3 regions of the Allobosea sp. P1_A7 genome follow, and region 2 is predicted to be linked to each of the others. Evidence: predicted binding sites of a transcription regulator. Region 2 holds the regulator's gene; each other region holds the start of a gene.
What was found. The regulator PhoB, encoded in region 2, activates phosphate uptake and scavenging genes when phosphate is short. The targets are predictions, from matches to a motif close to TGTCATNNANCTGTCAT.
Positions count from the first base shown of each region.

Region 1: the regulator PhoB is predicted to act here: its motif matches at 2,750-2,766, upstream of AC1D34_RS17325 (alkaline phosphatase).
Region 3: the regulator PhoB is predicted to act here: its motif matches at 5,905-5,921, upstream of AC1D34_RS04980 (RNA degradosome polyphosphate kinase).

Region 1 is NZ_JBFTZN010000090.1:31,191-37,475, reverse strand. Features, by position in the region: gene AC1D34_RS17345 (Hsp70 family protein) at 1-521, opposite strand, end outside; gene AC1D34_RS17340 (hypothetical protein) at 518-886, opposite strand; gene AC1D34_RS17335 (hypothetical protein) at 1,506-1,718, shown strand; gene AC1D34_RS17330 (SDR family NAD(P)-dependent oxidoreductase) at 1,640-2,503, shown strand; gene AC1D34_RS17325 (alkaline phosphatase) at 2,824-3,663, shown strand; gene AC1D34_RS17320 (alkaline phosphatase) at 3,660-4,466, shown strand; gene AC1D34_RS17315 (hypothetical protein) at 4,511-4,975, shown strand; gene AC1D34_RS17310 (ABC transporter ATP-binding protein) at 5,010-5,672, shown strand; gene AC1D34_RS17305 (FtsX-like permease family protein) at 5,669-6,285, shown strand, end outside.
Region 2 is NZ_JBFTZN010000026.1:18,401-26,905, forward strand. Features, by position in the region: gene pstS (phosphate ABC transporter substrate-binding protein PstS) at 1-451, shown strand, start outside; partial or broken gene AC1D34_RS06775 (ABC transporter permease subunit) at 547-1,236, shown strand; gene pstA (phosphate ABC transporter permease PstA) at 1,271-2,158, shown strand; gene pstB (phosphate ABC transporter ATP-binding protein PstB) at 2,203-3,003, shown strand; gene phoU (phosphate signaling complex protein PhoU) at 3,052-3,771, shown strand; gene phoB (phosphate regulon transcriptional regulator PhoB) at 3,805-4,503, shown strand; partial or broken gene AC1D34_RS06800 (YnfA family protein) at 4,623-4,943, opposite strand; gene AC1D34_RS06805 (TIGR03862 family flavoprotein) at 5,018-6,235, shown strand; gene greA (transcription elongation factor GreA) at 6,245-6,712, opposite strand; gene AC1D34_RS06815 (DUF1801 domain-containing protein) at 7,276-7,692, shown strand; gene uvrB (excinuclease ABC subunit UvrB) at 7,878-8,505, shown strand, end outside.
Region 3 is NZ_JBFTZN010000018.1:57,562-65,711, reverse strand. Features, by position in the region: gene purN (phosphoribosylglycinamide formyltransferase) at 1-350, opposite strand, end outside; gene purM (phosphoribosylformylglycinamidine cyclo-ligase) at 404-1,477, opposite strand; gene AC1D34_RS05005 (CDP-alcohol phosphatidyltransferase family protein) at 1,619-2,149, shown strand; gene AC1D34_RS05000 (AI-2E family transporter) at 2,277-3,386, shown strand; gene AC1D34_RS04995 (P-loop NTPase family protein) at 3,379-4,077, shown strand; gene AC1D34_RS04990 (gamma-glutamylcyclotransferase family protein) at 4,116-4,403, shown strand; gene AC1D34_RS04985 (acyl-CoA desaturase) at 4,485-5,726, opposite strand; gene AC1D34_RS04980 (RNA degradosome polyphosphate kinase) at 5,993-8,150, shown strand, end outside.

The DNA of each region.
Region 1 (6,285 bases), on a different contig from region 2:
CCAAGGTCGTAGATCAGGAAGATCCCATCGCCCTGGCGACTGCGCATGACGCTCATCACCGCCGCAACGGGCTCCTGCATCAGGGCCACCTTGCCGAGCCCCGCCGCGCGCGCAGCCTCGATCGTGGCGTCCTTCTGCATCTGGTTGAACGCCGCCGGCACGGTGATCACGGTGGCCACGGTCTCGTCGTTGCGGATCTGCTCCGGCAGATAGCCAAACAGCGTGCGAAGGATCTCGGAAGAGCATTCCTCGGGTGTCATGGTAATGCCCACGGAGGGCAAGCGGATTGGCGTCGAGGTACCTATGTGCCGCTTGAACAGCATGGCAGTGCTGTCCGGATTTCGCGGTGCGTTCTCGTAGGCCCGCTGCCCGATATAGCGGTTGCCGCGCCGGTCGATCGCGATCGCCGACGGCGTCACGTCGTTCTGCTCGGGGCTCTTGTAGAGCTGGACGGTCTCCCCGTCATAGGAGCAGATTGCGCTGTTGGTGGTGCCCAGATCAATGCCGACGTAGTGGCTCATCTTCCAACCTTCTTGAGCATGACCGTGCCCATGCGCAGCAGGCCGGCAGAATTCATCACGATCGGATCGATCGTTTCCGCGACGACCAAGGTGTCGTCTGGTCCAAAATCGGCAATATTGAGGGGCGTGGCGGCGGTCCCGGTGTCGAATTGCTGGCCTTCGAGGTTCACCAGGCGCATTCCCGATGCTCCCAGGCAGCTTTCGACCTTTCCGAGGAAATATCGATGCTGGTTCGTGAACCGTGTTGCTTCCAGTGGGTCCAGCTTGGACAACGCTCGCCCGAAGAGCTTCTGGAAACGCCAACTTTCAAGTGCGAGCTCAAGAAGCGCGTCCTCGGCCCTGTTGGCCGCCTGATCGGGATCCATCGACATTTCCGTAGGGTAAGACGGCTCTTGGCATGACCGGCGCAGCCGGAAATAGCCACACGCTAGAATTGTATGAGATTCGTATTCGACTGCAATGGCTTGCTCACGCTCTTCCCCTTCGCAAACCGATGAGGCGCACTTGCTCGGCGCATGGGCCGCATGGCGAGATTGGCCTTCCCCGAGCACGGACAGAGTCGGAAGGCTGAATACCTGCAAGCGGCTGCATTTCAGCAGCGTCAGGCCTCGCCCTGATCCGTGCGCCCCGTGCGAGAACGCCAGCACCGGCAAAAATGACGGTGACTCGTGCGAGGAACTTGCCTCTAGCAGTCAGACGGCGTCGTGGCGCGGAGCATCACATCGGACTCGATGATGATCCGTTGCTGCGCGTTGRGGCCGGCGAACCCGGTCGAGTTGGAGGCGATGCGACTCGCCCAGGAGCCAGCTCTGACGATCGAGCATCTCCAGATTGGCGGGGCACAGACGAGCTGCACGCTGCCGCTCGACATGCCCCTGCCTTCGGCCGCGCTCGTCGCCCTGGTGCGGCGCGATGGCGAGGTGCCTCAGGCGCCGACAGGGCTGAAGGCGCCGTTTCGGCGGCCTCAACGGCCGCAGCAACACGGTGCTGTTCTGGGAGRCGGCGGCGCATGGCGGCGCGCAGCTCTTCGACGTGCTCTGGAGCGCGACGGAAAACGGGCCGTGGCAGGTCATCAACCCGGTCGGGTTGCTGTCGAGCGTTTACCTGCATGCGACCCAATCAGAGGGGCATTATCGCGTCGGGGCGCGGGACCTGTTCGGCCGGACCAGCCAGGAGTCGACGACGATCAAGGCCTGAGCCGATCCCTCACCTGGGAAGGAAGAGCTTCGATCCCTGCGGCGTGCCAAACCGGCCGTTGCGCCGGAACGCCGACTGACGCCGACCGCGCCACGACGCGCGGTCGGCGTCAGCAGCGCCAGGATCGCGTGCGCGATGTGGTCGAGGCAGCGAGGCAAAGGGGCGCCAAGGCGGTTCCCTTGCACCTGGATGTCGGGCGCAGCGACAGCTTCGCGGCGTTCCGGGATGAGGCAACGGCAATGCTGCAGCGCGAATGGAACGCAGGCTCCTTCGACTACCTCGTCAACAATGCGGGCTTCGGACAGATGGCCCTGTTCGAGGACACCAGCGAGGAGCTCTTCGACTCCTTCATGCGGGTGCTGTTCAAGGGACCCTATTTTCTGACCCAGGCTCTGCTTCCAGTGCTTGCTGACGGCGGTGCCATCGTCAATGTGACGAGCAATTCGACCCTGCAGAGCGGCATGGAGCCGGGCTATTCCGCCTATGCATCGATGAAGGGCGGCCTGACCGTACTCACCCGCTACATGGCCAAGGAGTTCGGCCGCCGCGGCATCCGCGTGAACGCCGTTGCGCCGGGCGCCACCAGGACCCGGATCGGCGACGATGCGTTCGATCGCTATCCGGAGATCATTCAGTCCATCGTCGAGAAGACGGGGTTGGGGCGTCTCGGAGAGGCCAGCGATGTGGGCGCCGTGATCGCAGCCGTGCTCTCGGACGAATTCCGCTGGGTAACCGGACAGTCCATCGAAGCATCCGGCGGCGCCAGGTTGTCCTTCGCCTGCTAGGCGAAACCGCAGCGCCTCCTGAGGTCGAGCCACGATCGGCCCCTGGCAATCTCACACGGGCCGGCCATCGGGGCACGCGCTGGCGGCTCGGGACGCGCCCTCGCGTCGCTCATGCCCGGGACGCGGGCGTCGAGGTCGCCCGTCTTCGGAATGGTGCAACCGCGCATCGGTCGGGCAGGCCGTCCCTGGATGCCCTGTTGATGTTGGGGCAGGCGTGGTCGGATGGTATTCAACAACATGCAGGGCTGTCGCCATCCTGTCATGTGCGGCTGCAACTAGCTCACCCCATCCAAGGGATCACGGATTATCGGAGGTTGGGGATGCAACTGAGAACGCTTTGGCATGCGGTAGCAATTGGCAGCGCCTTCGCTGCGGCCCCTGTCGCCGCGCAGACGATCTATCCCATCAACCGTGCCGAAATCCTCGAGGGCTCGCGCTTCGACTTCAAGGTCGAGTTCCCGAACGCGCCGACCTCGGCCGATGTCGCGGTRACGATCAACGGCAAGCCGGCCGCCGAAATCTTCGGCAAGGCCACGACCTTCATGCAGAACGAGGAAGGCCAGAAGCATTCGGCGCTGTGGCTGCGTGGCGCGACGCTTCCGGCGGGCAATTATACCGTCGAGGCGAAGCAGGGAACCAACAAGGCGACGGTCAAATGGGAGGTCTTCGCCACCACCCAGCCGCGCCGCGCCAAGAACGTCATCCTCTTCATCGGTGACGGCATGTCGGTCGCCAACCGCACCGCGGCCCGCATTCTCTCCAAGGGCTGGGACGAAGGTCGCTACAATGGCGAGCTCGCCATGGACGACATGTCCAACATGGCGCTGATCTCGACCTCGGGCACGGACTCGATCGTGACCGACAGCGCCAATGCCGCCCATGCCTACACCACCGGCCATAAATCCTGCGTCAACGCACTCGGCGTCTACTGCGCCAAGAACGCCCTGACGCTCGACCATCCCAAGGTCGAGACCATCGCCGAGGTGATCAAGCGTCGCGGCAAGATGGCGATCGGCGTCGTCACCAACTCGGAAATCGAGGACGCGACCCCGGCTTCGATGGTGGCCCACACCCGCCGCCGCTCGGATTTCAACGACATCGTCAAGATGTTCCGTTCAAGGAGGCGGGCTACACGCTCGCGACCACCAAGACGGAAATGAACGCGGCTGTCGCGGCCGGCTCGAAAAAGCTGCTCGGCCTCTACAACACCGGTAACATCGACGGCGCGTTCGATCTGCGGCTGACCAAGAAGGGCACGGTTTCGAAGTTCCCCGACCAGCCGGACGTGGTAGAGCAAACCAAGGCTGCGCTCGACATGCTCAAGGGCAACGAGGACGGTTTCTTCCTGATGGTCGAGTCGGCCCGCATCGACAAGTACAGCCATTCGCTCGACTGGGAGCGTTCGGTGTTCGATACGATCATGCTCGACAACGCGGTGGCGGTGGCGAAGGACTTCGCCGGCGACCGCAACGACACCCTGATCATCGTGGTGCCCGATCACGCCCATCCGATCTCGATCATCGGCACCTATGACGACGACCGTCCGGGCCAGCTCCTGCGCGACAAGCTCGGCGTCTACGCCGACTCCGTGCCGCCGAACTACGGCCCGCTCGACGTGGACGGCTACCCCACCAAGGTCGACACCTCGCGCCGCCTCGCAGTGGTCTATGGCAGCTATCCCGACACCTGCGACACCGGCCGCCCGGACATGACCGGCGAACGCGTGCCGGCGGTCAAGGGCCCGGATGGCAAGACCAATATCGCGAACGAGAAGGACRGCACCGGCCCGCTGGCCGCGCGCCGGACAGGCAACCTGCCCTTCGACGCCAATAGCGGCGTCCACTCCGCCGACGACGTGATCCTGACTGCGATGGGCCCGGGCGCCGAGAAGTTCCGCGGCCATAAGCCCAACACCTATGTCTTCCGCGTCATGGCGGAAGCACTGGCGCTGGGCGGCAAGTAAGTAAGGCGGCAAGTAGGCCGGCCATCCGCCGACAGGGACGAGCGATGCAACGGCAACGCCATGAGATGCTGACCACCCGCCGCGTGACCCTCACGGGTCTCGCGGTGGCCCTGCTTTGCAGGGATGTCCGAGCGGCGGAGCCGGCCACGATCGCCTTCGACGGCCTCTACAGATCCTTCGGCGTGCTCGGCTTCCAGTTTTCGGACCGCGTCACGGCCCTGCGCGGACAAGAGGTACGCCTGACCGGCTACATGGCGCCTCCGCTGAAGCCGGAAAGCCACTTCTTCGTGCTCACGCGCGAGCCGCTGGCGATCTGCCCGTTCTGCCAATCGGATGCCGACTGGCCAGTCGACATCGTCGTCGTCTTCATGAAGGAGATCACGCCAATGGTCAGCGCCGGTCGCAAGGTCGTCGTGTCGGGTCGGCTGGAGATAGGCTCGGCCACGGATCAGGAAACCGGCTTCGTCAGCCAGATCAGACTCGTCGATGCCCGCTTCACACTCGCCTGAGCGATCCGCCGCTCGGACATTGCGGCTTTCAAARGTGACACTCGACCATCGCGGCGGCGACGGGCGCCCTTTCCGCGTGCTGGACGTTCCCGAACTCACAGTGCCTTCCGGCGCTCATATCGGTTTGCGCGGCCCCTCAGGCTCCGGCAAGACCTCGCTTCTGCACCTGATTGCCGGGCTGATCGTGCCGAGCACAGGCAGGGTCTCATGGGGCGAGACGGAGATCTCCTCCCTGTCGCCCGGCAATCGCGACCGCTGGCGTCTCTCGACGCTCGGCTCCGTCTTCCAGGATTTCCACCTGATCCCGGAACTCGACATCCTTGGCAACATCACGCTGCCCACGACCTTCTCATCCTGGAGGGTTGGCCCGGCCGAGCGGGAGCATGCCAAGACCGTCGCCGCGCGCATGGGTCTCACTGATCTGCGCCGCCGGACAGGAGTACTTTCACGTGGCGAGCAGCAGCGGGTTGCGATTGCCCGCGCGGTCTGCCGGCAGCCTGCCATGATCCTCGCCGACGAACCCACGGCCAGTCTGGATGCGGCCCATGCCGATGAGGTGGGCGCCTTGCTGGTCGATGCGGCCGTTGAGGCCGGCGCCACCTTGATTTGCGCCACGCATGATGCCGCGCTCCTGGCGCGGATGAAGCATCGGCTCGACATCAAGGCCGCGTCTCCGATTGCGAAGCAGGCCGCATGAACCCCTTCGCAATGATCCTCGCCGATCTTCGCGCCCTGCGTTGGACGGCGGCCGCGATTGTCGTCCTGATAGCGCTGGCGGTTGCAGTCGGCGTGGCGATCGGCGCGCAGGAGCGGGCGCTGCGGCAGAGTTCGGCCGCCGCGGCGGATGACTTCGCCCTCCTCATCGGTGCGCCCGGCAGCCAGACCCAGTTGCTGATGTCGACGGTCTATCTGCAGCTCGACGCGATCCCGCTGATGGAGGGAAGCGTCCTGCAGTCGCTGGCCCGGGACGAGCGTGTCGCCGCCTTCGCGCCGATCGCCTTCGGCGACGTCACACGTGGCTATCCGATCATCGGCACGACCGCGGCCTTTGCCACGCGCTGGGGCCGCGTCACACCGAGCGAGGGGCGCCTCTTCGCCAGGGAACGCGAAGCCTTGATCGGCGCCGATGTCGACTATCGGCTCGGCGAGAGCATCACGCCGTCGCATGGTGTTGCCGGCCAGACTCATAAAGCGGGCGAGGAGGATGAGGACGAGGCCGGACACCGCCATGCCGGCCACGACTACACCATCGTCGGCCGCCTGCCGCCGCTCGGATCGCCCTGGGACCGCGCGATCCTGGTACCGATCGA
Region 2 (8,505 bases):
CGGCAAGGGCAATGAGGGCGTCTCGGCCTCCGTCAAGCAGGTCGCGAACTCGATCGGCTATGTCGAGTACGCCTATGCCAAGCAGAACAAACTGGCCCATGCGCTGGTCGAGAACGCCGACGGCCAGTTCCCGGCTCCGGACGACAAGTCCTTCCAGGCCGCTGCCGCCAATGCGAACTGGAACGAGGCTGCCGGCTTCGGCATCTCGTTGAACAACCAGAAGGGCGCCCAGGCCTGGCCGATCACCTCCGCCACCTTCCTGCTCGTCCATGCCAAGCCGGAGAAGCCCGAAGAGGTGCAGTCCGCGCTGAAATTCGTCGACTGGGCCTTCAAGAATGGCGACAAGCTCGCGCTCGATCTCGACTACGTGCCGCTCCCGGCCAACGTCAAGGATCAGGTCCGCGCCGCCTGGAAGGGCGCCACCGACCCGGCTGGCAAGCCGATCTTCTGATCCATGCTATGACGCGAGGCGGGTTGTTCCCGCCTCGCGTTCGACTTTGTGAGACCCGTTTCCTCGTGCTTCTTATGCGACCGGAGTAACCACGGATGGCTGCCGTGACAGACCAGATGGCCGCGCCCGGCGCGCCCGCCATTCGCCGCACTCCAAAGGGCACCTTCGACATTGTCTTCCGCAATGCCAGCCGGGCCGCCGCGCTCTTCGTGCTGGTGCTGCTCGCGGGCATCATCGCCTCGATGATCATCGGCGGCTGGCCCGCCTTCCGCGAATTCGGCCTTGGTTTCATCACATCCAGCGTCTGGGACACCCAGAACGAGCAGTATGGCGCCTGGCCTGCCATCGTCGGCACCTTGTCGACCGCGCTGATCGCGCTGGTCCTTGGCGTGCCGCTCTCGCTCGGCATCGCCGTCTACCTCACCCAGCTCGCGCCGCCCTGGTTCAAGCGCCCGGTCTCAACGACGATCGAGCTGCTCGCCGCCGTGCCCTCGATCATTTACGGCATGTGGGGTCTCTTCGTTTTCGTGCCGCTCTTCGCGGCCTATGTGCAGATCCCGGTCTCGAACATCGTCGAAGGCATTCCGCTGGTCGGCACCGTGCTGTATTCGCGCTCGCCCTCGGGGCTCGGCATCCTGACGGCCGGCATCATCCTCGCCTTCATGATCATCCCCTTCATCGCCTCGATCACCCGCGACATGCTGGAGCAGATCCCGTCCGTGCTGCGTGAGAGCGCCTATGGCATCGGCGCCACGCCCGTCCTCGTGATCGCGCGTATCCTTGTCGCGCGCGTCAAGTCCTTCTGAGCGGAGCCTGGCCATGAACAGCGCCGTCACCCCGCCCGCAACGACGCCTCATCAGGTCTGGGGCCGCGTCCGCCCCGCGCGTCGCACCGCGGATCGGGCGATGAAGATCATCGCCACCAGCTTCACCCTTCTCGCCATCTTCGTGCTGTTCTGGATTCTCGGCATGCTGCTCGTGAAGGGGATCGGCGGGCTCTCCGTCGCGACCTTCACCCAGGTCACGCCCGGTCCCGGCAGCGAGGGGGGCGGCCTTGCCAACGCCATTGTCGGCTCGATCGTGCTGACCTTCCTCGGCATCGCCGTGGCGACGCCGGTGGGCGTGCTCGCCGGCACCTACCTTGCCGAATACGGCAAGGGCTCCAAGCTCGCGGACTTGATCCGTTTCATCAACGACATCCTGCTCTCCGCGCCGTCGATCCTGATCGGCCTCTTCGTCTACGTCATCCTGGTCGAGCCATTCCGCGGCTATTCCGGCTGGGCCGGCGGCGTGGCGCTGGGCATCATCGCGATCCCGGTGATCGTACGCACCACCGAGGACATGCTGCGCCTCGTGCCGAGCTCGTTGCGTGAAGCCGGTGCTGCGCTCGGCGCCCCGCCTTCGGTCGTCATCACCAGCGTGACCTGGCGGGCGGCGAAATCCGGCATGGTCACCGGTATCCTGCTGGCCCTGGCGCGCATCGCCGGCGAGACGGCGCCGCTGATCTTCACTGCGCTGAACAACAATTTCTGGTTCTCGCCCAGCCTCGTCGGCGGCGTCTCCAACCTGCCGGTGACGATCTACCAGTTCGCCTCCGCCCCCTATGAGAACTGGCAGCAGCTCGCCTGGGCCGGTTCGCTGATCATCACCGTCTCGATCCTGTGCCTCTCGCTTATCGCCCGCCGTATCGTGCGGGGCGGCAAATGAACGGCCTTAAACCCTCGTCGCGTTCGATCTGAAGGAACAAGTCGATGCTTTCGACGCTGGAACTGAGCCCGCAAGCGCTTGATGCCGAGGCCCCCGTCCGGATCGCGGTCAAGAACCTCGATTTCTACTACGGCGAGCACAAGGCGCTGAAGAACATCAATCTCGACTTCCGGGACCGCCATGTCACGGCCCTGATCGGACCGTCGGGCTGCGGCAAGTCGACCCTGCTGCGCATTTTCAACCGGATCTACTCGCTTTATCCCGAGCAGCGCGCCACCGGCGAGATCCTGCTCGACGGCCGCAACGTCATCAGCAACGATATCGATGTGAACGAGCTGCGCTCGCGCGTCGGCATGGTGTTCCAGAAGCCGACGCCCTTCCCGATGTCGATCTACGACAATGTCGCATTCGGCATCCGCCTCTACGAGAAGCCGCCGAAATCCGAGCTCGATGACCGCGTCGAGGGTGCGCTGCGCCGTTCCGCGCTCTGGGACGAGGTCAAGGACAAGCTGAAGACCTCCGGCATGGGCCTGTCCGGCGGCCAGCAGCAGCGCCTCTGCATTGCGCGGACCATTGCCCAGAAGCCGGAAGTCATCCTGTTCGACGAGCCGACCTCGGCGCTCGATCCGATCTCGACCGGCAAGATCGAGGACCTGCTCGAGCAGCTCAAGACCGACTTCACCATCGTCATCGTCACCCACAACATGCAGCAGGCGGCGCGTATCTCGCAGTACACCGCCTTCATGTATCTCGGTGAGGTGATCGAATTCGACGCCACCAACACCATCTTCATGAACCCGCACAAGAAGCAGACGCAGGACTACGTCACCGGCMGCTTCGGCTGAACCGGCGCCCAGCCTTCCAACTGCTTTGCCGACAAAGGATACGCCGCGATGACTGATCACATCGTCCGCTCATATGATGCCGATCTCGAGGGGATCCGCCGCAGCCTGGCCGAGATGGGGGGCATGTCGGAGCGCATGCTCGGCGATTCGACAGTCGCCCTGGTGCGCCGCGACACCGGGCTGGCACAGAAGGTCATCAGCGCCGACCAGCGCCTCGACAATCTGCAGCGCGAGGTAGAGGAGAAGGCGGTGCTCACCATCGCCCGGCGCCAGCCGCTCGCCAACGACCTGCGCGAGCTGATCTCCGCCATCCGCATCGCCGCCGATATCGAGCGTGTCGGCGATCTCGCCAAGAATATCGCCAAGCGCGCGGTCGCCATCTCCGGCCAGTTCCAGCCGCCGTCGCGCGCGGTCGTCGGCCTCGAGCATATGAGCCGCCTGGTTCAGGCCCAGCTCAAGGACGTGCTCGACGCTTACGCCGTCAGCAACGAGCAGAAGGCCATGGAGGTCTGGCGCCGCGACGATGAGATCGACGCGCTCTATACCTCGCTCTTCCGCGAGCTGCTCACCTATATGATGGAAGACCCGCGCAACATCACCTTCTGCACGCATCTCCTGTTCTGCGCCAAGAATGTCGAGCGCATCGGCGACCACACCACCAACATCGCCGAGACGATCCACTATCTCGTCACGGGCGAAGCCTTGGACGCAGCCCGCCCGAAGCTCGACACGACCAACATCCTTCTGGACGCCGCCACCGGTGAGTGACCGGCGCCCGACACCTTTGGGACCGAGTGAGACATGCCTGCACGCATCCTGATCGTTGAGGACGAAGAGCCGCTGACCCTGTTGCTGCGCTACAACCTCGAAGCCGAAGGCTTCGAGGTTGACAGCGTCGCGCGTGGCGACGATGCCGAGCTGCATCTGCGCGATCATACGCCGGACCTCGTGCTGCTCGACTGGATGCTGCCCGGCCTTTCCGGCATCGAGCTCTGCCGGCGGCTGCGGACCCGTCGCGATACCGAGCGGGTGCCGATCATCATGCTCACCGCCCGCGGCGAAGAGACCGAGCGTGTGCGCGGCCTTGCCACCGGGGCCGACGACTATGTCGTCAAGCCGTTCTCGCTGCCCGAGCTGATCGCCCGCATTCAAGCGCTGCTGCGCCGCGCCAAGCCGGGTCATGTCGCCGGCCTGCTGGCCGCCGGCGATCTCGAGCTCGACCGCACCACCCGCCGTGTCCGCCGCTCAGGGAGCGAGCTGCATCTCGGCCCGACCGAGTTCCGCCTGCTCGAGTTCCTGATGCAGGCGCCGGGGCGGGTCTATTCCCGGGCCCAGCTGCTCGACGCGGTCTGGGGCCGCGACGTCTATATCGACGAGCGCACCGTCGACGTCCATGTCGGCCGGCTGCGCAAGGCGATCACCCCTGACAACGCCAAGGATCCGCTGCGGACCGTTCGCGGTGCCGGCTACGCCTTCGACGAGACCTTTGCGCGGAGCTGAGACTTGGATTATCGGGGACTTGGATCATCGGGCCGGATATCGAATCCGCCCGACGATCTAACCGTCTATGGTTGCATCGGCCTTCCCGAAAACCGCAATCCACCTTTCGGGCCGATACCCTAGCGCGGCCCTGCGATGATGATCGCCGCGCCGGCGAGGCAGATCAGCCCGCCGGCAATGTCCCAGCGGTCGGGGCGAAAGCCTTCCACGGCCCAGAGCCAGACGAGCGAACTGACGATGTAGACGCCGCCATAGGCGGCATAGGCCCGTCCGGCGGCTTCGCTCTCCGCCAGCGTCAGCAGCCAGGCGAACAGGGCGAGCGAAAACAGTCCGGGTACGAGCCACCAGATGGGCTTGCCGAGCCGGAGCCAGCCTCAGAACGCGAAACAGCCGGCGATTTCGAGAATGGCTGCGCCGAAATAAGCGGCGATGGTCGGCATGGTTTGTCCCTGTCGATGGCCTTCGGGGCGGGATTACCCTTGACCGCAGGGCGCGCTGACGGCAAGCCGGACCGATGCCCACACATCACATCGCCATCATTGGAGCAGGGCCCTCCGGGCTGATCGCGGCCGAGCGCCTCGCGGTGGCCGGCCACGCGGTCACGATCTACGATCGCATGCCCTCGCCGGCCCGCAAATTCCTGCTGGCCGGGCGAGGCGGATTGAACCTCACCCATTCCGAACCGCTCGACGGCTTCCTGGCCCGCTATCGCGATGCGCAAGCCTGGCTGGAGCCGGCCATTCGCGCCTTCCCGCCACAATCCCTGCGTGACTGGGCCGATGCGCTCGGGCAGGACACGTTCGTCGGCAGCAGCGGCCGCGTCTTCCCGCGCGCCATGAAGGCCTCGCCCTTGCTGCGGGCATGGCTGCGCCGGCTCGAGGGCCTCGGTGTCAGCTTCGCGCCTGGTCATCGCTGGACCGGCTGGAGCGAAGCGGGAGCTCTGACGTTCCGGAGCCGCGATGGCGCCGATGTCGAGGCGCGGCCCGACGCGACGCTGCTCGCGCTCGGCGGTGCGAGCTGGCCACGGCTGGGTTCGGATGGTGGCTGGGCACCCTTGCTGGCGGCGCGCGGCGTTGCGATTGCGCCGCTGCGCCCGGCCAATGGCGGTTTCACGGTCGATTGGTCCCAGACCATGCGAGAGCGTTTTGCCGGAGTACCGTTGAAGCGCATCGTCCTGAGCTTCGGCGGCCAATCCGTGCCCGGCGAGGCGATGATCGATGCAACGGGTCTGGAAGGCGGCGCGGTCTATGCACTCTCTGCCCCGATTCGCGAGACGATCCTGCGCGAGGGCAGGGCGGTCATCACCATCGATCTGCGGCCCGATCACGAGGCGGCGCTGCTGGTCCAGCGCCTCGCGCATCGTCGCAAGGGCGTGACGCTGAGCAATCATCTGCGCAAGGCTGCAGGTCTTGCTCCATCCGCGATTGCGCTGCTGCGCGAAGCGGCGAAGGGGCCGCTCCCCGAAGACGCGGAGAGGCTGGCCGCACTGATCAAGGCCGCGCCTCTGGTGCTGACCGGTCTCAGGCCGATCGAGCGGGCGATCTCCACCGCCGGTGGCGTCGCCGCCGCCGAGATCGAGGAAGGCTTCATGCTGAAACGCTTGCCCGGTACCTTTGTCGCAGGCGAGATGCTGGATTGGGAGGCGCCGACCGGCGGCTATCTGCTGCAGGCCTGTTTCGCGACCGGAGTCGCAGCTGCAGCAGGGATTCAGGCCTGGCTCGCGGATAGCTGAACGATCGCCTCAGGCGATCGCGATGATCTCGACCGCCTCAGTGCCGATGCTGACGCTCTCGCCAATGCCCTTGCCCATCAGCGCGCTCGCCAACGGCGCGACATAGGGCAGCGTTCCGTGTGCCGGATCGGCCTCGTCCTCGCCGACCAGCCGCCAGTTCTGCTCGCGCCCATCGGCCCGGCGGATCGTCACTGTCGAGCCGAAGCGGACGATGTCGTGCCTTTCCTGCGCAGGGGCCAGCTTGGCGCTGGCGCGCCGCGCCGCCCAGTAGCGGAACTCGCGCCGCGTCTGAGCGATCTCTGTGCGGTCGCCTCCGGCCAGCGCCGCCGCGTGTTCGTCATGCCAGCGCGCCAGCTGGGCCTCGATCTGTGCGAGCCCTTCAGGCGTCACGAGGTTCGGGTGAGGCGAGACTGGCCGGTCCGGCAGCTCGTCCAGGGTCCCTCTTTCCTCGGCTTCCTTGACGAAGGCGCGAGTCATTCTGGCCTCCTCCTATTGATCTCGGCACATCCGGCGAACCGGACCACAGCTTTCAGTGTTACGTCCTCACGACTGCTTGCGATGCAGCGCCAACCCGATGCTGGAATCTGAAGCGGCGACCACTTGGAGATGGGGATCAGGCACTGCCGAAGACAAGACCCGAACAGTCTACACCCCCGTGTCCGGCCGCACCATCAAGAGCAGAGCCATCGCGCGCTGCCCCTGGCCCCCGATCACGAGCGCAGTCCCGTTCCCAAGGGGGCAGCCGATGCCGGAAGAGCGCCGCGCTTGCGTCGGGCCGTCCGTCGCGGCCACCTTGATCCTGAGTTGCGAGACCCGACGGCGATCGTTGCGCGCGCAGGCTTCGATTGACTGACGTATAGCCCAATGATTATGAATGCAGATCAATAGCCAGAGAGTTATGCGTTGTGATCCGTGCAGACACACCGTGCTCTCCAAGACGTTTACCGGCCGGCCCAGCCTCTTCGAGAGGTTGCGCTGCGATCTCGAGCAGACGGTTGGCCCGATCCCAGAAGCGAGAGTTCCGGAGAGAAGGGAAGATCATGAGCCAGAGCGAGTCCCAGAACGAAAACTCCCCGTCTCGGATGATCGACGAGCGGATCACCGAGCTGGGCGACTGGCGAGGCAAGATGCTCTCCCAGCTCCGCGTATGGATCAGGCAAGCCGATCCTGAGGTGGTAGAGGAGTGGAAATGGCGAGGGGTTCCGGTGTGGTCCCACGACGGATTGATCTGCACTGGGGAGACCTACAAGAGCGTCGTCAAAATGACCTTTGCCAAGGGGGCCTCACTCGACGACCCATCGGGCCTCTTCAATTCCAGTCTGGATGGCAACACCAGGCGGGCCATCGACATCCACGAGGGTGAGACGATTGACGAAGGGGCATTGAAGGCTCTCATTCGCGCAGCCGTGACCCTCAACACGTCCGGCGGCTGCGGCAAGACCAAGTCCCGCGGATAAGCCTCGCTCCGTCTCGATATGCGCCGGCGCGCGATGAAAGCCGGACTTGCATCGCGCCCACCCCCGGGACCGCTTCAATCCGGCTTCTCCTGCCACGGTGTACTCCTGTCACCTGCTGTCAGTTATCCGCCTGCTGCGACGGCGTACCCCTCGCGCTCCGCCCGGTTTCGCCCCATATTGCCGCCATGCCGAAAAGCTCCGACACGACCGCCAAGGCTAAGCCTGCAAAAAAGCCCGCCTCCGCGCGCACGCCGAACTCCAAGGCCACCAAGCCCGAGTTGAAGCCGCTCGAGGGCTATCTCGCCGATCTGCTCAATCCCGCGATCAACCGCGGCAGGGCGGTCCCGGGCGGCGCCTCCGGTTTCAGCGACCAGCCGCAGGCCGGTTATGGCGAGCCGCGCCCCGGCGACACCAAGCTGAAGAAAAAGCCGAAGAAAGGCGACGCGGCCTCTGCCTTCGGCGAGGCCGAGGGCGAGACCGCTGCCTCCGTCACCGCGCATTCGCTGCAGCACCTGCTCGAGTCCGGCAGCCCCTTCATCGATCCCGGCAAGCCCTGGACGCCGCATCGCCCGGCCCGCCCGGACAAGTCCGAGGGCGGCATCGCCTTCCGCATGCAGTCGGATTTCGAGCCGGCTGGTGACCAGCCGACCGCGATCGCCGATCTCGTCGACGGCGTCGCACGGCAGGAGCGCGACCAGGTCCTGCTCGGCGTTACCGGCTCCGGCAAGACCTTCACGATGGCCAAGGTGATCGAGGAGACGCAGCGCCCGGCTCTGATCCTCGCCCCGAACAAGACGCTGGCCGCACAGCTCT
Region 3 (8,150 bases), on a different contig from region 2:
ACCCCGGCTTCGAGAGCCTGGCGATGAGTATGCGTGCCCTTGAACAGGGGAAGCAGCGAGGGGTGGATATTGAGCAGCCGTCCTTCCCAGCGCCTGACGAACCAGGGCGTCAGGATGCGCATGAAGCCGGCGAGCGCGATGAGCTCGATCTGGTTGACGCGCAGGACATCGTCCATGGCGCGCTCGAAAGCCTCACGATCCCGACCGAAGGAGCGGTGATCGACGGTTGCGACGGGCACACCGGCAGCCGCAGCCCGGGCCAGGCCACCGGCCTCGGGCACGTTCGAGAGCACAAGAGCGATCTCGGCCGGATAGTCGCCGGCCTGCGCCGCCTCGATCAGCGCGGCCATGTTGGAACCGCGCCCCGAGATCAGGATCGCGGTGCGACGACGCGCCGGCTGAATCACAGGCTGAGCGTCCCGCGATAGCTCACCGGCTCTTCGCCGGCCGCGACCGGGACGATCTCGCCAAGCCGCACCGGCGCTTCGCCGGCGTCCCTCAGGGCGGCCTCGACCTCGCCGGCCTTGCCGGCTTCAGCGGTGACGATCATGCCGATACCGCAATTGAAGGTGCGAAGCATCTCGCGCTCGGCAACACCGCCGACCTTGGCAAGCCAGCCGAAGACTGGCGGAACCGGAATGGCCGCAAGATCGAGCGCAACGCCGAGCCCTTCGGGCAGCACGCGCGGAATATTGTCGGGGAAGCCGCCACCCGTGATGTGGGCAAGGGCCTTGATGCCCGCCGTCGCCTTCAGCGCAGCCAGCAAGGGCTTTACATAGATGCGTGTCGGCACGAGCAGCGCTTCGGCGAGGCTGGTCTCAGGTGCGAAGGGGGCGGGAGCCTCCCAGCTCAGTCCCGACAGAGCGACAATGCGCCGGACCAGCGAGTAGCCGTTGGAATGGACGCCGGAGGAGGGCAGGCCGAAGACCACGTCGCCGGGCACGAGATCCGCACGCGGCAGCAGTGCCCCGCGCTCGGCGGCGCCGACCGCGAAGCCCGCGAGGTCATAATCCTTCTCGGCATACATGCCGGGCATCTCGGCAGTTTCGCCGCCGATCAGCGCGCAGCCGGCTTGCCGGCAGCCATCGGCGATGCCGCGCACGATCTCGACGCCGACCTGCGGATCGAGCTTGCCGGTAGCGTAATAGTCGAGGAACAGCAGCGGCTCGGCGCCCTGCACGATCAGGTCGTTGACGCACATCGCGACGAGGTCGATGCCGATCGTCGAATGCCGCCCGCTTTCGATCGCGATCTTGACCTTCGTGCCGACGCCGTCATTGGCGGCGACCAGGATCGGGTCATTGAAGCCCGCAGCCTTCAGATCGAAGAGGCCGCCGAAGCCTCCGATCTCCGCATCGGCACCGGGGCGGCGCGTGGCACGCACCAGCGGCTTGATGGCATCGACCATCGCGTTGCCGGCATCGATGTCGACGCCCGCCTGCGCATAGGTCAGTCCGTTCGCTCCTGGCTTGCTCATGGTCCTCGGCTTTCATTCCGTTCGCGCGAGCGATAGGCAAGCCAGCCGCGCCTTGCAAGCCGCTATGACGGATTCGGCCTTGCCGGTGCACCGTTTCGGGCTCTAGCGTCGCACAGGACAGCGCTGCGAATCCGGAAGAGCATGACCCTTCCCAACCTCATCACCATCGGCCGGCTGTTTCTGGTGCCGCTCGTCGTGGTGATGATCACCAATGGACGCTGGGAGACGGCCTTCATCCTCTTCGTGGCGGCCGGCGTCTCGGACGCGGTCGATGGATTCATCGCCAAGCGCTTCGGCATGACCAGCGAGCTCGGCGCCTATCTCGACCCCGTCGCGGACAAGGCGTTGATCGTCTCGATCTACATCACGCTTGCGCTGGTCGGGGCTATCCCGGTCTGGCTGGTCGTCCTGGTGGTCTCGCGCGACCTGATGATCGTCTCCGCCGTGATCCTGTCCTGGGTGATGGAAAAACCCGTCGAGATCGCTCCTTTCGTGGTCAGCAAGCTCAACACGGCAGCACAGCTCATTTTCGCCGCGCTGATGCTCGGGAGCAAAGCCTTCGGGGTCGATCCCGGGCCGGCGATCGATGTCGGCCAACTCCTGGTCGCCGTATTGACGCTGGGATCAATGGCGGCCTATCTCGCGTTCTGGCTGCGCCATATGGCGGCCTGACCTGCGGCGAGCGGGCGCCATTGCGTCCGTTTCAGTGCTGCGGCTTGGAACTTGCTCCGTGTTCACCCATCTTCGTGGACGCGGTCGATGATCTCGCATCGCGGAATCCGCCGGGGACTGCCTGTTCATGTCGTTGCAACGCCAAATCGGTTTCTGGCTGATCTCGCTCGCAGTCTTCGTGCTGTGCCTGGTCTTGCTGCGCGACGTGCTGCTGCCATTCATCGCGGCGCTGGCGCTGGCCTATCTGCTCGACCCCCTTGCGGATCGGCTCGAGCGGCTCGGAATGAGCCGTCTGGCCGCGACGATTGTCATCCTGATCGTCTTCCTTCTGATCTTCGTGCTGTCGCTCGTGCTGCTGATGCCCTTGCTCGGCCAGCAGCTCGCCGGCTTCGTCGCGCGGATGCCCGAGGTCGCTGCCAAGCTGCAAACGCTGATCCTGGAGCGGGGGGCGCCGCTCCTCGAGAAGCTGGGTGGTGGCAAGCTTGCCCAGGATGCCCAGAATTCACTCGGAAATCTCGTCGGCGAAGCAACCAAATGGGTCGGCAGTGTCCTGCAATCGCTCTGGTCCGGGGGGACCGCGATCATCGGCGTGTTCTCGCTGCTGGTTCTGACCCCCGTCATCGCCTTCTATCTGCTGGTCGACTGGGACCGCATGTGCGCGACCGTCGACAGCTGGTTGCCGCTCGACCATCGCGACACCATCCGCGGCCTGCTGAGCGAGATGGATAAGGCGATCGCCGGCTTCCTGCGCGGCCAGGCGCTGCTCTGCATCCTGCTCGGGACCTTCTATGCCGTCGGATTGAGCATCGTCGGCGTCAACTTCGGCGCGCTCATCGGCATCATCAGCGGCTTCCTCTCCTTCATCCCCTATGTCGGCTCGCTGACGGGCCTCGTGCTGTCGGTCGGCGTCGCGATCGTGCAGTTCTGGCCGGAGTGGACCTGGCCGTTGGTGACGCTCGGCGTCTTTGCCGCCGGTCAGTTCATCGAAGGCAACATCCTGCAGCCGAAGCTCGTCGGCGACTCGATCGGCGTGCATCCGGTCTGGCTGATGTTCGCGCTGCTTGCCTTCGGCTCTCTCTTCGGCTTCGTCGGGCTCCTGCTTGCGGTTCCCTTGGCGGCAGTCATCGGGGTCTTGAGCCGTTTCGCGCTTCGGCAGTATCTGGCGAGCAACATCTATCATGGCGGCGATGTTTCGAAGTCCGCCGAAGTCCGCAAGCGTCTCGGAGCCGATGTCTGACCATACAAGCCGCCCGCGTCAGCTCGCCTTCGACCTGCCCGTCGACAGCCGCCACGGCGTCGAGGATTTCCTGATCGGCCCGTCCAACGAAGCCGCCTATGGGATGATCGAGGCCTGGCCGCACTGGCCCGAGGCCTGGCTGCGCCTGGTTGGCCCGGAAGGGGCGGGAAAGACCCATCTCGCGGCGATCTGGGCCAAGGCGGCCCATGCCTGGGTCGTGCCCGTCTCCGAGGTGACCGAGGAGAACGTGCCGCACCTGATCTCCGGAGGGGCGCTCGTCGTCGAGGATTGCGACAGAGGGCCTCGCGACGAAGCCGCCCTGTTCCACCTCTTGAACGCGATCAAGGCGAAGCGGGGCTCGCTGCTGCTGACCGCACGCGCAGCTCCCGATCAATGGGGCGTACGTATTCCCGACCTGTTGTCGCGCCTGCGGCTGGCGCCCCATGCGACGATCGCGCCGCCGGACGATGCGCTGCTGCGGGCGCTGCTGGTCAAGCTCTTCATCGACCGGCAGCTCATCGTCGATGCCGGCATCATCGAAGCGCTGACGCTGCGGATGGAGCGCTCGTTTGCCGCGGCGCGTGCACTGGTCGACGCGCTCGACAGGCTTTCGCTGGAACGCGGGCGGCGCGTCACGCGCGCCCTGGCCGGCGAGGTCCTGGCGGACCTCTTTCCGGATGATGCGAACTGAACAGGCGGCGCAGCCAGGCAGGTTGGAAGGAGAGCGGTATGGCCGACGGACGTGAGATCCGGCTGTTTTCCTACGGCACATTGCGCCAGAGGAACGTCCAGCTCGCCACATTCGGCCGAGAGCTCGAAGGCCGTGACGACGCCCTTGTCGGCTTCGCCCGCACAATGGTCGAGATCCCCGATCCGGAGGTGATCGCCACCAGCCGCGAGACGCATCATCCGATCGTGACCCGGTCCGGCAATCCTGCCGACGAAGTGGCCGGAACCGTCTTCAACATCACAGCCGCGGAGCTCGCCGCGGCCGATTCCTACGAGGTCTCGGATTAGCGCCGGATTGCGGTGTGGCTCAGATCCGGGACCGAGGCGTTCGTCTATGTCCGGGCTGCGGACGCGTCCTGAATCGAACGTTCAGGCCGCGCCTTCCGAAGCCGACTTGGCCGACGGCCCAACGAGGCGTGCATGCATGGCCTCGATCAGAAGTTCATGCGCACGGGCTGCGATCGCGTCGAGCGAGGGCGTCCGCACGAACATCGCGGCCGCCTTCTCGCTGAGCTCCTCGCGGCTCGGCAGGACCGGCAGATGCCATTGCGCAACGGCGTCCTGGGCCTGCTGCTGCATTTCGGCCAGCCGGTCACCCGCACGTTGCTGCAGTTCGGCGAGCGCTTCGCGCAAATCGGCGAGCGTCATCGTCGGCAGATGCAGCTCCGACAGGGCAGGGCTCGCCGCATAGGCTTCCCGGAAGGCGCTGACGACGCGGTCCAGCGGCACCGAAGCCGCAAGCCGCTCGGCAGAGCGTTCGATGACGCGCGGCGGCAGGGCCTGCGAACGATCGACGACGGCCTGCGGCGGCGCCTTCAGGTCCCAGACCGCGCCGATCTTCGAGAGACCGAGGATCACGTAATAGGTCGGGTCCCACTGCCACCAGCGGAAGCCCTGACGCACGCTGTACTGATAGGCGTGGTGGTTGTTGTGCCAGCCTTCGCCCATGGTGATGATCGCCAGCCACCAGTTGTTGCGGCTCTCGTCGCCGGTCACATAGTCCTTGTCGCCATGCACATGCGCGAGCGAGTTGATGCAGAATGTCGCGTGATAGACCGCAACCGTCGACCAGAAGAAGCCAACGATCAGGCCGGCCCAGCCGCCGATCGCGAAGCAGAGGCCGGCAAGCAGGATCGCGGGCGCCAGCTCGAAACGGTGCAAAAGGCGCAATTCGGGGAACTTCGTCAGGTCCTGAATCGTTGAATCGTCGAAGGTGCTGTGATCGCGGCTGAAGATCCAGCCGACATGCGAATAGGCGAAGGATGTCATGACCGGCGAATGCACGTCATGCTCGGTATCGGCATAGCGATGATGGTGACGGTGCTTGGAGGCCCACCAGAGCACGCTCTTCTGCGCCGTCGATTGGGCCAGCAGCGCGAGCAGGAACTGCCCGAAGCGGCTGGTCTTGTAGGAGCGATGTGAGAAATAGCGGTGATAGCCACCGGTGACCGCGAACATCCGCAACCAGTACAGCCCGATCGCGAGCCAGACCGAGGTCCAGGTCACACCGCTCCAGAGCGCCCCGAAACAGGCGAGATGCGCCAGCACGAAGGGAACGGCGGATGGGTAGACGATGTCGCCATCATCATGAGGGGCAGTGCTGTCGCTCAAGAATGCTCTCTGTGGGGTTCGCGCGGATTCGCCGCTTCGGTGCGGCACGGGCCGCATGTCCAGCGGCACCAAACAGGACGAGCCGGCGCCGCGCAAGTAGGCCACTCGCCGCAGCATGGCAAGGAAACCACGTGGGGGAAGGCAATTGGTTCGAGGCAACGCAGGAATAGCACTCGCCCGTCATCGAAGCGTCACGCTAGGATGGCTTCAAGTTTGACAGGCGGGCGATCTCGGCCCGGCTTGCGTTCGAGACGAGGGCGAAACTCATGAATATCGAACCGACAAACGTGAAGGCCGCGGACATCGCGCCTCAGGTCGGTCCCATCGGTCTGCGCCATTCGCCGGCCCGCTTCGTCAATCGCGAGCTGTCCTGGCTGCAGTTCAACCGTCGGGTGATGGAGGAGGCGTCGAACCGCAACCATCCTCTGCTGGAGCAGCTCCGCTTCCTCTCGATCTCTGCCAATAATCTCGACGAGTTCTTCATGGTCCGCGTCTCGGGCCTGCGCGAGCAGCTCAAGGCGGGTGTCGTCACGCCCAGCCAGGATGGATTGACCCCGGCCGAGCAGCTGATCGAAATCGCCAAGGCGACGGCCGATCTTACCGCCGACCAGCAGGCGCGCTGGGTCGAACTCAAGCGCGAGCTGGACGATAATCGGATCGTGCTGCTGGGGCCGAAGGACATCGGTGCGCAGCACCGCACCTGGCTCGAGGACCACTTCCTCCATCTCGTCTTCCCCGTGCTGACGCCATTGGCGATCGACCCGGCGCATCCCTTTCCCTTCATCCCCAACCTTGGCTTCACGCTGGCGCTGGCGCTGGAGCGGATCAGCGATGGCCGGCAGCTCGACGCGCTGATCCGGGTTCCCGGGAAGATCGACCGCTTCATCGAGCTGCCCGATCTGGCACGCGACGGCGTGCACCGCTTCATCACGCTGGAAGACACCGTCTCGCTCTTCATCGGCAAGCTATTCCCTGGCTACGACGTCAAGGGAACCGGCTCGTTTCGCGTCATTCGCGACTCCGACCTCGATATCGAGGAGGAGGCCGAGGATCTGGTCCGCGTCTTCGAGACGATGCTGAAGCAGCGCCGCCGTGGCGTCGTCATCCGTCTCGAGGTCAGCGACGGCATGCCGCCGCATCTGCACCGGCTGATCGTGCGCGAACTGAAGGTCGATCCCGACGAGATCGTCCAGGTCGATGGTATGATCGGGCTGAACGAGCTCTCGCAGCTGGTCGGCGTCGACCGGCCGGACCTCAAGTTCAAGCCGTACAACGCCCGCTTCCCCGAGCGCATTCGCGAGCATGGCGGCGATTGCTTCGCCGCGATCCGCCAGAAGGACCTGCTCGTCCACCACCCCTATGAAAGCTTCGACGTCGTCGTGCAGTTCCTGCAGCAGGCGGCGCATGACCCCAACGTCGTCGCCATCAAGCAGACGCTCTACCGCACCTCATCGAACTCGCCGATCGTCAGGGCGCTGGCCGAGGCTGCCGAGGCGGGCAAGTCGGTGACGGCCCTGGTCGAGCTCAAGGCGCGCTTCGACGAGGAGGCGAATATTCGCTGGGCCAAGGATCTGGAGCGCGCGGGCGTGCAGGTCGTCTATGGCTTCATCGAGCTGAAGACCCACGCCAAGCTCTCGATGGTGGTGCGGCGCGAGGCCGGCCAACTCGTCAGCTACTGCCATATCGCGACCGGCAATTATCACCCGATCACGGCGCGCATCTACACCGACGTCTCCTTCTTCACCGCCGATCCGGTGATGGGGCAGGACGTCGCGCGCGTCTTCAACTTCATCACCGGCTATGCGGAGCCGGCCGAGCTGGAGCAGATGTCCGTCTCACCGGTGGGGCTGAAACAGCGCCTGCTGTCCGACATCGCCGAGGAGATTGCCCATGTGAAGGCAGGCCGCAAGGGTGCGATCTGGGGCAAGTGCAACTCGCTGGTCGACCCCGAGATCATCGACGCGCTCTATGATGCGAGCCAGGCCGGTGTGGAGATCGACTTCGTCGTGCGCGGCATCTGCTGCCTGAGACCCGGAATTCCGGGGCTGTCGGAGAACATCCGGGTCAAGTCGATTGTCGGACGCTTCCTCGAGCACACCCGGATCTATGCCTTCGGCGCCGGCTTCGGCCTGCCCTCGGCCAAGGCCAAGCTCTATATTTCCTCGGCCGATCTGATGCCGCGGAATCTCGATCGGCGCGTCGAGGCGTTAACCCCGATCCAGAATCCGACGGTGCACCAGCAATTGCTGGAGCAGATCATGCTGGCGAATTTCCTCGACAACGAGCAAAGCTGGACCATCTTGCCCGATGGTGGCTCAAGACGCATTGTCCCGCCGCCGAGCGACGAGTCGTTCAACGCCCACAAATATTTCATGACCAATCCGAGTTTGTCCGGACGTGGAAAATCGCTCTCCAATTCAAGCC